2 regions of the Salinibacterium sp. SWN139 genome follow, and region 1 is predicted to be linked to the other one. Evidence: predicted binding sites of a transcription regulator. Region 1 holds the regulator's gene; the other holds the start of a gene.

The links. The regulator HrcA, encoded in region 1, represses chaperone genes, less so after heat shock. The targets are predictions, from matches to a motif close to TTNGCACTCGNNNNNNNCGAGTGCNAA.
Region 2: the regulator HrcA is predicted to act here: its motif matches at 3,311-3,337, upstream of groES (co-chaperone GroES).

Annotation. Positions count from the first base shown of each region.
Region 1 is NZ_JADYWV010000002.1:454,777-460,551, reverse strand. Features, by position in the region: gene ybeY (rRNA maturation RNase YbeY) at 1-242, opposite strand, end outside; gene I6E74_RS07375 (PhoH family protein) at 244-1,293, opposite strand; gene I6E74_RS07370 (histidine triad nucleotide-binding protein) at 1,283-1,633, opposite strand; gene I6E74_RS07365 (16S rRNA (uracil(1498)-N(3))-methyltransferase) at 1,651-2,382, opposite strand; gene dnaJ (molecular chaperone DnaJ) at 2,389-3,489, opposite strand; gene hrcA (heat-inducible transcriptional repressor HrcA) at 3,513-4,535, opposite strand; gene I6E74_RS07350 (DUF4870 domain-containing protein) at 4,747-5,115, shown strand; gene I6E74_RS07345 (DUF4870 domain-containing protein) at 5,242-5,616, shown strand; gene hemW (radical SAM family heme chaperone HemW) at 5,648-5,775, opposite strand, start outside.
Region 2 is NZ_JADYWV010000001.1:845,297-851,071, reverse strand. Features, by position in the region: gene I6E74_RS04055 (ABC transporter substrate-binding protein) at 1-384, opposite strand, end outside; gene I6E74_RS04050 (ABC transporter substrate-binding protein) at 515-1,801, opposite strand; gene rarD (EamA family transporter RarD) at 1,858-2,802, opposite strand; gene groES (co-chaperone GroES) at 2,941-3,237, opposite strand; gene I6E74_RS04035 (class I SAM-dependent methyltransferase) at 3,362-4,552, shown strand; gene I6E74_RS14340 (DUF4190 domain-containing protein) at 4,606-5,592, opposite strand; gene I6E74_RS04025 (DUF4190 domain-containing protein) at 5,668-5,775, opposite strand, start outside.

The sequences.
Region 1 (5,775 bases):
GGCGTCTGTCGGTCTTCCGTGCCGGGGCGCAGTTCGTCCATGGGGAAGCTCAAGACGTCGGTGGGGCCCGGCTCGTCCATCCACTGCACGTGAAGCTGTTCCATGGCGGCCTCGTCGACGAAGACTATGCCGAGCTCGGCATCCGGGTGCACGTGAAGCTGGTCGAGGGCGAAAGTGCAGAGGCGCTGGAAGGCGTGCTCGTCGACGTCGACGCCCGACTCGTTGTTGATTTCAATCGACACGCTAGCGTCCCTCGTGGTTGCGGCTGCGTTTCGGCGACCGATTTTTGCGGTTGTATTCGTCACGCTGCTTTTCAGCGTCATAGGTTGTATAGGCATCCACAATTTGACCGACGAGGCTGTGACGAACAACATCGGCACTCGTCAGCTCAGCGAAGTGGATATCGTCGATGTCTCGAAGCACGTTCGAGACGAGTTTAAGCCCACTTGCGCCCTCGGGCAGGTCGACCTGAGTGATGTCGCCAGTGATCACCATCTGGGAATCGAAACCGAGGCGCGTGAGGAACATCTTCATTTGTTCTGGCGTGGTGTTCTGAGCTTCATCAAGAACGACAAACGAGTTGTTGAGGGTACGACCGCGCATATAAGCGAGCGGGGCAACCTCAACGGTGCCGGCCGCCAGCAACTTAGGCACAAGTTCCGGATCCATCATGTCGTTGAGCGCGTCGTAGAGCGGACGCAGATACGGGTCGATCTTGTCGGTCAAAGAACCGGGCAAGAATCCCAAACGCTCCCCCGCCTCAATGGCAGGTCGGCTCAGGATGATGCGGTCAACTTCTTTGCGCTGCAACGCCTGTACGGCCTTGGCCATCGCCAAGTACGTTTTACCGGTGCCGGCGGGGCCAATTCCAAACACGATCGTATTGTTGTCCATCGCGTCGACATACTGCGACTGACCGAGTGTTTTCGGTCGAATCGCTTTGCCGCGTGCCGTGAGAATTGTTTGCCCGAGGAGCGTTTTCGGGCTGCCCTGGTTCTTTCGCAAGATGCGCGCCGAGGAGTCAACCTCGATCTCGCCCAAGTCGTGTCCACCGCGCACCATCGTGACCAATTCATCGACGAGTTCTTGAGCAGATTCTACCGATGCCGGTGGACCACTCAGAGTGATTTCGTTGCCGCGGACATGCATTTCAACGTCGGAGAATTTGCTCTCCACCACACGCAGCAGGCGGTCTTGGGGACCAAGCAATCGCACCATGGCGACACCATCTACTTCGATCGAAACGCTGACGCGCTCTGTGGAACGTTCGGACTCAGAGTCACTAGTGACCAAGGGTGCCTTCCTCGAGGTTTCCACCGAGCACATGAGCGTGCACATGGAAAACAGTTTGACCAGCGTTTTCGCCGGTATTGAAAATCAGTCTGTACTGTCCGCCTGCGTAATCGTCGGCAAGCTTCTGCGCCACCGCGACGATGTCGGCCAAGAGTGCAGGGTTGCCAGCAGCAAGTTCTGTCACATTGGCGAACTCTTCAGTCTTCGGCACAATGAGCAGGTGCACGGGCGCCTTCGGGGCGATGTCGCGAAATGCGATCACCGAATCTGACTCGAAGACAATATCGGCGGGAATTTCGCGAGCAATGATCTTCGTGAAGATCGAGGGGGAATCAGACATGTCTCTAGCCTAAACCTCTAGCTCCAACGGCCAAGCTTGACGTTCAAAGCCGCCAACGCTGCAGGGCCCGCTGTTGAGGTACGCAACACTTCACTGCCCAGCCGAATCGTGGATGCACCGGCCGCTGTCAGGAGCGCTAGCTCGTGATCCGCGACACCGCCCTCCGGCCCCACGACCAAAACGATGTCACGGTCGTCAACCTCAAGGTCGGCGAGCGTCTCCGTGGCTGTGGGCTCGAGCACGAGCATCCGCGTCGTTGACGCGAATGCCGCCAATTGCTTTGTCGTCACAAGATCGAGCACGTCAGGAAGCCACGTGCGCAACGACTGCTTGCTCGCTTCGCGCACAATTGCTGCCCAGCGGTCGCGCCCCTTGGCAACTTTGGGGCCCTGCCACCGCGAAATACTGCGTGCGGCCGACCACGGAATCACGCCATCGACGCCGAGCTCAGTGGCCACTTGCACCGCGAGCTCATCACGGTCGGCCTTAGCAAGAGCCTGGGCGAGGAATACCGCGGGGGTACGCCGGGGCGACTGCTGCACTTCGGCAACCTCAATCGTGAGTTGCGTGTGTTCTGCCGTGACAACCGGCCCCGAGACCACAAGACCCGCACCGTTGCTGATGGCAATGACTTCGCCAACTTTCAACCGTGAAACGGTAACTGCATGGCGCGCTTCGGCGTTGCCGAGCGAAACGGCATCGCCGACACTCGCGTCACCGAGCTCCTCATCGATATAGAGGTGAGCCACGGCGGCCTAGAGGAACCGGTCGCGGAGCTTTGCAAACAAGCCCTGCTGGAACTCGGCAAAGTGCGGTTGCTTGCTCTTGCGTACGGCAGCCAGCTGCTTGAACAAGGTCTGCTCGGCGCCGCTGAGCTTAGTCGGAGTGACCACCTGGATGCCCAGTCGCAAGTCACCACGGCCACCACCGCGAAGGGCCGTGATTCCACGATCCCTGACGGTAAGAACTTCGCCGCTCTGCGTTCCCGGCTTGATCTGCACCTCAACCTCACCGTCAAGTCCGTCAAGCATGACTGTGGTGCCCATGATCGCATCGATCATCTGCACCTCAACGGTCGCGAGCAAGTCGTCGTCAGAGCGGCTGAAAACATCGTGATGGCGAACCTTGATCTCCAAGAACAAGTCACCGTGCGGTCCGCCAGCGGGGCCAACTTCGCCTTGACCAGGCATCTGCAAACGCAGACCCGTCTCAACTCCGGCGGGAATATCGACTGAGATCGTGCGCTGAGCCCGAACGCGGCCCTGGCCTGCACACGTCGCGCACGGGTTCACAATGATGTTTCCGTAGCCGCGGCACGTGCCACACGGGCTTGACGTCATGACGTTGCCGAGAAGGCTGCGCACCTGACGCTGGATCTGGCCGCTGCCCTGACAAATATCACAACGAATTGGCGAGGTTCCGGGTGCCGTGCAGCTGCCCTCACACGTTTCGCAGAGCTCAGCAGTGTTGACCTCGATGTCGCGCGTGACGCCGAACATCGTGTCTTTCAGGCTCACCTCAACGCGGAGTAGCGCATCCTGGCCACGCTCACGACGCGAACGAGGACCAGCGGTCTGGCCGCCACCCCCGCCACCAAAGAATGTTTCGAAAATGTCGCCGAATCCGAAGTTGGCTCCGCCGAATCCTCCGCCGCTGCCACCCATGTCGTACTGCTGGCGCTGCTGCGGATCGCTCAACACGTCATACGCGTGAGTTACCGACTTGAAGCGTTCCGACGCATCCGCGCTCGGATTCACGTCGGGGTGCAGCTCGCGAGCGAGCCGGCGGTATGCCTTCTTGATTTCTTCCGGTGTCGCTTCGCGCGCAACGCCGAGGGCTTCATAGTGATCTGCCAAAGTTCCGATTGCTCCTTACGAGCTCAGTTGTCTTCCAAAAGTCGTGACAGGTACCGCGCTACCGCGCGAACCGCTGCCATGTTGTTCGAATAGTCCATGCGTGTTGGGCCAAGCACTCCCAGCCGCGAAAGTCCGCCGCCGGAGGAGGAATACCCTCCTGTGACGACCGATGTCTCTTCTAATCCAAATTCTGCGTTCTCTCGCCCGATGCGAGTAGAAACTGATCCATTTGCTACTTCCATCTCCCCAAAGAGGCGCAACAACGTTACTTGCTCTTCTATTGCCTCAAGTACAGGAAAAATGCTGCCGGTAAAGTCTTGCTCGGTTCGTGCAAGATTTGCTGTGCCAGCCAACACGAGCTTGTCGGCACGGTTAGCCAACACCTGTTCCACCAAACTCGAGGTCACTAAAGCGACAAAAGGCCGACGTTCAACAGGAAAAACCTCAACGAAACTGGCAAGTCGCTCAGCAGCCTCGGGCAATGACTGCCCGTTGAGAGCCGAGTTGAGTTTCGCCCGCAACTCGCCCAAGAACACATCATCAAGCGCCTCTGGAAGATCAATAAGTCGCTGCTCTACCCGACCAGCGTCGGTGATAAACACCGTCATGATCCGCGTCGCCGTGAGCGGAACTAGCTCCACATGGCGCACCCTGGCCGTTGCCAGCGATGGGTACTGCACGAGTGCGACACTGTTGGTGAGCTGCGACAGCAGGCGAACTGACCGCGCGAGCACGTCATCCAGATCGTCGGCTTGGCCGAGGAACGACTCGATTGCTTGACGCTGCGCACTCGTAAGAGGTCGCAAGTCAGCCAGTTGGTCGACAAACATGCGGTAGCCCTTATCGGTGGGCACACGCCCCGACGAGGTATGCGGCGCCGTAATGAGTTCTTCGTCTTCGAGCAAAACCATGTCGTTGCGAATCGTCGCTGCGGACACTCCAAAAGAATGCCGTTCAACGATCGATTTAGAACCGACAGGCTCGCGCGTAGCAACGTAGTCCTGCACGATGACTCGAAGTACGTCAAGTCCGCGGGCGGAAACCATGCCACCACCCACCTTTCCTGATTGGCACTCAATCCGTTCGACTGCCAATCTTACTCGACACACCGCGACACACCCGTTGCACCGCGCGAGTCATACCGCTAGCGTGTCTTTGTACTTGAGCGCTACCTTTTTGTGGAAATGCTCAGGTGTGACACCGAGCACTTTGATGAAACCCGGGAAGTTCCCTCGTTCACCTGAAAGGCACGAACACATGACTGACGCAAATCCGCAGCCCGCAGCACCCCAGCCGGCCGCACAACTGACCGCTACCGAGGACAACCAGTGGGCATCATTCGCTCACTTGGGCGGAATCATCGGCTTCCTTCCCTCGCTAATCATCTGGTTGGTCTTCAAGGACCGCGGTGCTTTCACTAACACCGAAGCCAAAGAAGCACTGAACTTCCAGATCACGATGGCGATCGCCTACATCATCTCGAACATCCTCACGGTTGTATTTATCGGTGCAATCTTGATCCCGATCGTCTTCATCGTGTCGGTAGTCTTCTCGATCATCGGCTTCACCAAGGCGAAGGACGGCACGAACTACCGTTACCCCTTTGCACTGCGCCTCATCAAGTAGGGTCTTCTTCGCAGTAATGGCCCACATCGGCTAGTCCGAACGGGTTTCGCCCCGAGAGCTTCGGCTCTCGGGGCTTTCTTTTGCCCAACGGGGGCTTGCGGACTAGATTCAGGGTTTAATGGGGTCATGTCTGATTCCACACCACCAACCAACTCGCCGTACGCGCCGATCCAACCAATGAGTCCGAGCGACGAGAAGCTCTGGTCGACGCTGATTCACGTCGGCGGAATCTTCTTCAGCTTCATTCCCGCTCTTATCGGGTACCTCGTGCTCAAGGACCGCGGACCGTTCGTGCGGGCCCACACTCGCACCGCACTTAACTTCCAGATCACGATGGCGATTGCTTACGCGATCGGTGTCGTCCTCACCACGATCTTTATCGGCCTCTTCTTGATCATCGGTGTCGGCATCGTGATCATCATCTTCAGCATCATCGCCGCCGTCGCCGCCAACAAGGGCGAGGCCTACAAGTACCCGCTGACCATCGAGTTCATCAAGTAACTCGACGGTACCGCCCTCACACGGTTTCGCTCTAGACAGGGGCGTCTGCTAGCAAACGTCGCACTACGGCATCCGCTAGCAGGCGCCCCTTGAGCGTGAGATTGATGGTTCCGCCGATCGCGGCCCGGGCATCCACGAGTTCATCAGCGATGAGGCCGG
Region 2 (5,775 bases), on a different contig from region 1:
AATACCGTTGGAGAGTCCGCCGATAATCACCGTTGCACGAGCAGCGAGCAACTCCGTGACGGCATCCTCGGCGGTCGTTCCCGTGGAGTCGCCGGAATCGGCCGACTCCACGTTCACCGTGAGCTTGGCATTGGCGTCATTCACATCTTGAGCAGCCAATGCGATCGCAGCAGACACTGCCGGACCGAACTTGTCGAGCGCTCCGGACTCGGGCACCAAGGCTCCGACGGTGAGAGTCAAATCTTTGGGGGTAAGGGTCTCCTCAACGGGCTCCTCAACCGAGCATGCGCTCAGCATGAGGGCCGCAACGAGCACGCCTGCAACTGCCGTGAACCCGCGTCGGGCTCGCAGCGACACGCGTGATCCATAGGGCATGGATGTCATCACAGTCGCTCCTATCTACCACCCACAACAGAGAGCGGCATTGTTACGGTACTGGCCAATGCTGAAAAGGAGAACTCAGCGCGGGCCATTTAGGGTCAGAATCTCGCCCCCAATCCGGGCGGCACTCGAACTAGCCGACGATTGAGCCACTCTTAAAGACGAACTTATTTTCACCGTCGTAGGTGTAATAACCCCAGAATGCGGGCTCTACGTTGCCACCGGGAGTGAAGTTCACAGGGCCAGAAACACCGTCGTAGTCGATGTCGTTCGTGGTCTTGAGCACTTCGAGGCATTCCTCAAAACTCAGACACTTCACACCGCTTTTCGAGACATCGTAAAGCGAACCGGCGATGGCCTCACCTGCATCGTCCCCCGCCACGATTGCAGCGAGCGCCGCCAGCATCGTGGCGTCGTAGGCTTCTGCCCCGTAGCGGTAAGTCGTCAGCTTCGAGTTGGTGTCCTTAAGAGTGGCGATAAAAGTCTTTGACGGCTGCGCTCCCTCAATAACTCCCCGAACACCCTTGAGCGTGCCGTTTTTGAACGCTTGCGAATAGTCGCCCGTGTTCAGCGAGGTGAGCCAGAGCTCCGATCCCTTATATCCGGCCGCGACGATCTTCTCGATGGCGGCCTTCGTTGCCTTCTCAGCTTCATAGGTCGACCCGATCACCACGATGTCGGGTTCTGCCTTCTTCACGCTGGCGGTGATCGTGTCGAACTTCGTAGTTGAACTCGTGAAGACCTCATCCGCGACGAGTTCGGTGTCATACTCGGCGAGCGCTTCGACGAACGTGTCGTGCAGCGCTACGCCCTCCTCATCGTCGACATAGACAAAAGCGATTCTCTGCGTTGTGTCGCCACCAGCCAAAGTTTCAGCGAGCGCATAGCCCTGCTGGTCGTAGGCCGGGATGGTGCGGAAGAAGTAGCCGTCATCAAAAACGTCGTCGAGACTCGACAGCGTTGCGGCGGGCGAGATGAGCGGGATCTTCGCGTCTATGGCCAACGGGATTGCTCGCTGCGCCAGCACCGACGATGACGGGCCGATCACAACATCGACATCCTTAGAGACCAAGGTCTTGAAGTTCGACTCAAGCTTCGTGTTCTTAGCCTCGCCCGAATCGACCGCGACGATCTCGACCGGCTCACCGTTCACTCCGCCAGCAGCATTAATTTCCTTGACCGCGGCGGCTACACCAGCTTTCTGCGCTGCAGCCAGAAACGAAAACGTGCCACTCGTCGGAAAAATCGTGCCGATACGAAGAACACCATCACCGCTCGGCGTGGCTACGGAAGTGGGAACGACCGTGGGCGTCGACGCCACAATCGGAGCGGGGGTCGGCGTAGGAGTACTGCACGCAGCGAGAGCCACCGCGATCGTTACCGCCACAGCCACACGTCGAGTCGCTCGAAACCTCGTCATTGCCTAACCTCTCTCCGCGCGCTGACCTCGGGCGATCAGGCACCTTCAACGGAATACTACGGTGCGCCCGGTGCTTCAGCCGCCGAACCAAGCCGCGTGCGCGAAGAGTGGCGGAAGAGATCGTAGGTCAAAATAGCGAGCGCAATCCAGACGATCGCGAAGCCCAACCAACGCTCCGGCGGCATCGCCTCGTGGAACACAAAGACCCCAACAATGAGTTGAAGGATTGGTGCCAAGTACTGGGCCAAGCCCATATAGGTGAGCGGCAATCGCCGCGCTGCAGCAGCAAACAGAATCAACGGGATCGCGGTGATGGCACCCAAAAAGAGCGTCAAAGTGAGGTGTCCCGGTCCCGCCGTGCCCGCTGCGAGCTGCCCGTTGGCCGCAAGCACGAGCAGAATAACAATCGCAACCGGCGTCAAAAATGCTGTCTCGACGGCGAGGCCGCCCACGGCATCCGCCTTAGGCCCCACGCTTTTCTTCACGAGACCGTAAAGGCCAAAACTGAACGCGAGGCCCAACGCGATCCACGGAAAGCTGCCGTAGCCGATGGCCAAGACGAGAACGGCGAGCGCACTAATTGCCAGGGCGACCCATTGCAGCGGGCGAAGGCGCTCGCGCAGAACGAGCACCCCGAGGAGCACCGTGACGATCGGGTTCGTGAAATACCCGAGAGCAGCCTCAACGATGTGGCCGTTCAGGCTCGCGTAAACATAAATGAGCCAGTTGACGACAACAAAGGCGCCGCCCAAGCCCAACATCCAGAAGGTGCGACGATCGCGGACGATCGCCATGACCCGTGCGTATCCCCGCGTAACCACCAGAAGCGCCGCGCAAAACACCAGAGACAACACGATTCTCCACGCGACAATCTCGATCGCACCCGACTCTTTGAGCGAGAAAAACACGATCGGCATCGCGCCCCACAAAACGTAGGCAGACACAGCAAAGCCGAGGCCGCTGGGCGAGACGCGATCAGTCGCCGAAGAAGTGGAGGTCACTACTAAATCCTAGGGTCGGATGCTGCCCGCACATGCCACCGGGAACGGCGAAAGCCCAGAGCCGAGGCCCTGGGCTTTCGAGACGCCTCACCGCGAACGGGAGACGAGAAAGTTAGTATCGCGTGAGCGAGAGACTACTTAGCGAACGATGACAGCGAGAACGTCGCGAGCCGAAAGTACGAGAAGGTCTTCTCCGCCGTACTTCACCTCGGTTCCGCCGTACTTGGAGTAGATGACCTTGTCACCAACTGCGATGTCGAGCGGCACGCGGTTTCCGTTGTCGTCGATACGACCGGGACCTACAGCGACTACTTCACCCTCTTGGGGCTTCTCTTTCGCAGTGTCAGGAATGACGAGCCCAGACGCGGTGGTCTGTTCTGCATCGACCTGCTTGATAACAATGCGATCCTCGAGCGGCTTAATGGACACCGACACGTTTGACCTCTTTCTAAAAGTGCTTGGGCTGGCACACTCCGTGCAGGAGTGCCAGATCAACTATACGGCTTGGTTGGCACTCGATCAACGTGAGTGCCAATACGGATGCGGATACGGTTAGAGAATGAATCAGAGCGAATTGCGCGAGCTACTTTCAGCCGAGGGCCTTCGCCTCTTGGACTCGCTGCCGACCTGGCACTCGAGTGACGAAATCGTGCGCACCGTCGCCGAGCTTCGCAAGGCCGGCCACACCCCCGGCTTGGTTGCTGCCGTGCTCAGCCAATCCAAACTTCGCGCGAAAGCCGCCAGCAAGTTTGGCCCGTTTGCCGACCGGATGCTCTTCACCGAGGCCGGCCTCGAACAAGCAACTCGCCTTTCCGTCGCTGCCCAGCACGCCGGCCGGTTCTCGAAGGCCGGAGTGAAGTGGGTAGCCGACCTCGGCTGTGGCATTGGAGCGGATGCTCTCGCCATCGCCGCCCTCGAGATCAACGTCACCGCCGTTGAGCGTGACGAAACCACCGCCGCTATTGCCAGCTTCAACCTCGCGCCGTGGAGCAATGCCCAAGTCGTTCACGGCGATGCCGAAACTACTGACCTCGCTGGCATTGACGGTATCTACCTCGACCCCGCCCGCCGCGACGCCCGGGTGCGTCTCACTAACCCCGCCGACTGGACGCCCTCCCTCGACTTTGCGTTCGGTCTCGCTGAGCGCTATCCAACGGGCATCAAACTCGGCCCCGGAATTGACCGCGACCTCATCCCTGACACCGCCGAAGCCCAGTGGATCTCTGTTGGACGCGAAGTTGTCGAGCTAGGACTGTGGTTCGGGGCTGTCGCCCGCCCCGGCATTCGGCGCGCAGCCCTCGTGATCGGAGACCATGGCACTGCTGAACTCACGGCAGCCGCCGACAGCGAAGACGAACCCGCTGGAGAACTCGGACAGTTTCTCTACGAACCCGATGGCGCCGTCATCCGTGCCCGCCTCATCGGGGATCTTGCACGACAACTGAACGGGCGAATGCTCGACACCTCCATCGCTTACTTCAGTGCGGATGCTGCTGTCGCGAGCCCGTTCGCAAGCTGCTTCGAGATCGTCGAGGACTTCACTCTCGACAAGCGTTCGCTCAAAAAAGAATTGGCGGCGCGAAAGATCGGCACGTTGGAAATCAAAAAGCGCGGGGTCGACATCGACCCCGCGACTTTTAGAACGTCACTCTCGCTCAAGGGCGAAAACAGCGCGACACTGATTCTGACGCGCGTTGCTGGCAAACGCCGCGCACTGCTTGCTCAACGAGTGACACCAACTGCGGCCTAATACTGAAATTCCCGCCTCACTAGTGAGGCGGGAAAATCGGCACGTGTTAAGACTTAGTAGCCGTAGCCATAGCCGTTTCCACCAACGAAGATGAACGGCAGCAAGAAGGCAATCGCAATAAAGATGCCGACGATCAGGCTGAGGCCGATTCCAACGTAACCCGTGATGAGACCGGTGAGCCAGAACGGGCGGGCATACTTCTGCTTCTTCTGGGCAAGGTGGCCGAGAACAACCGCGGCCAGCGCAGGCAAGAATCCCATGAAGATGAAGGAAAACAACAATCCAGCGATTCCGGTGACCATCGAGGCGATGGAAAGCCCCTGAGGGGGGCCAGCCGGAACGGGGGTGAACGAAGCCTGCCCAGGAGTAGTCGTGTCTGCATAGCCGGGAACCGGAGTTCCACTCGGAGCCGCGTAAGGGTCACCAGCCGTAGGCGCCGCAGAAGCGGCTGGTGCTGCGGGAGGAACAGCCGGAGCTACGGGAGCACTCGATGCAGCCGTTGATGCCCCGGCGGGCTTCGGCGCTGGCGGGACGGGCGGCACGCTCGCTGCTGCGCTGCCAGCCGTCACTGCCGCCGCGGATGTGGCAGTAGTGGTGGCAGGCGTTGCAGCAGATGGTGTGGCTGGTGTCGCTGAGTCATTTGCGTTGGCTGCTTTAGCCGCTGCTGTCGTGGCCGCTGTTGTCTTAGCAGCGGCAGCCTTGGTCGCCGCAGCCTTGGTGGTTGCAGCTTTAGCCGTTGTCGACTTTGCTGCGGTTGCTTTTGTCGCCGTTGCTTTCGCCGTTGCTGGCTTGGCAGTCGTGCTCTTAGCAGCGCTGACCTTGGGCGCCGCAGTGACCTTAGGCGCGGCGGTTACCTTGGCCGCGGAAGTCGATTTGGATGCAGCAGTGGACTTAGCAGCGGTCGCCTTAGAGGCAGGCGACTTCTTCGCTGCGGGCTTCTTGGCCGAGGGGGTGGCTTTCGCCAGGGTCTCGTCAGAAGTTGAGGACGCGCCGGGCGTTGAGATCGACGGAATTGAGTCGTCTGAGTTGTTGGTAGCCATGGGCACACTTTAGCAAGACTCTCCCCACAGAAAAGGGCCCGCACTCGCGTGCGGGCCCTTTTCGTGCGTTGCTGCTTAGTACGAAGTTCCTGCGGCGCCGAGGGCGATGACGAAGCCGATGGCGAGGAAGAGGAAGACAACGAAGCCGAGGTATCCGAGGATGAGGCCGATGATGGCGAGAAC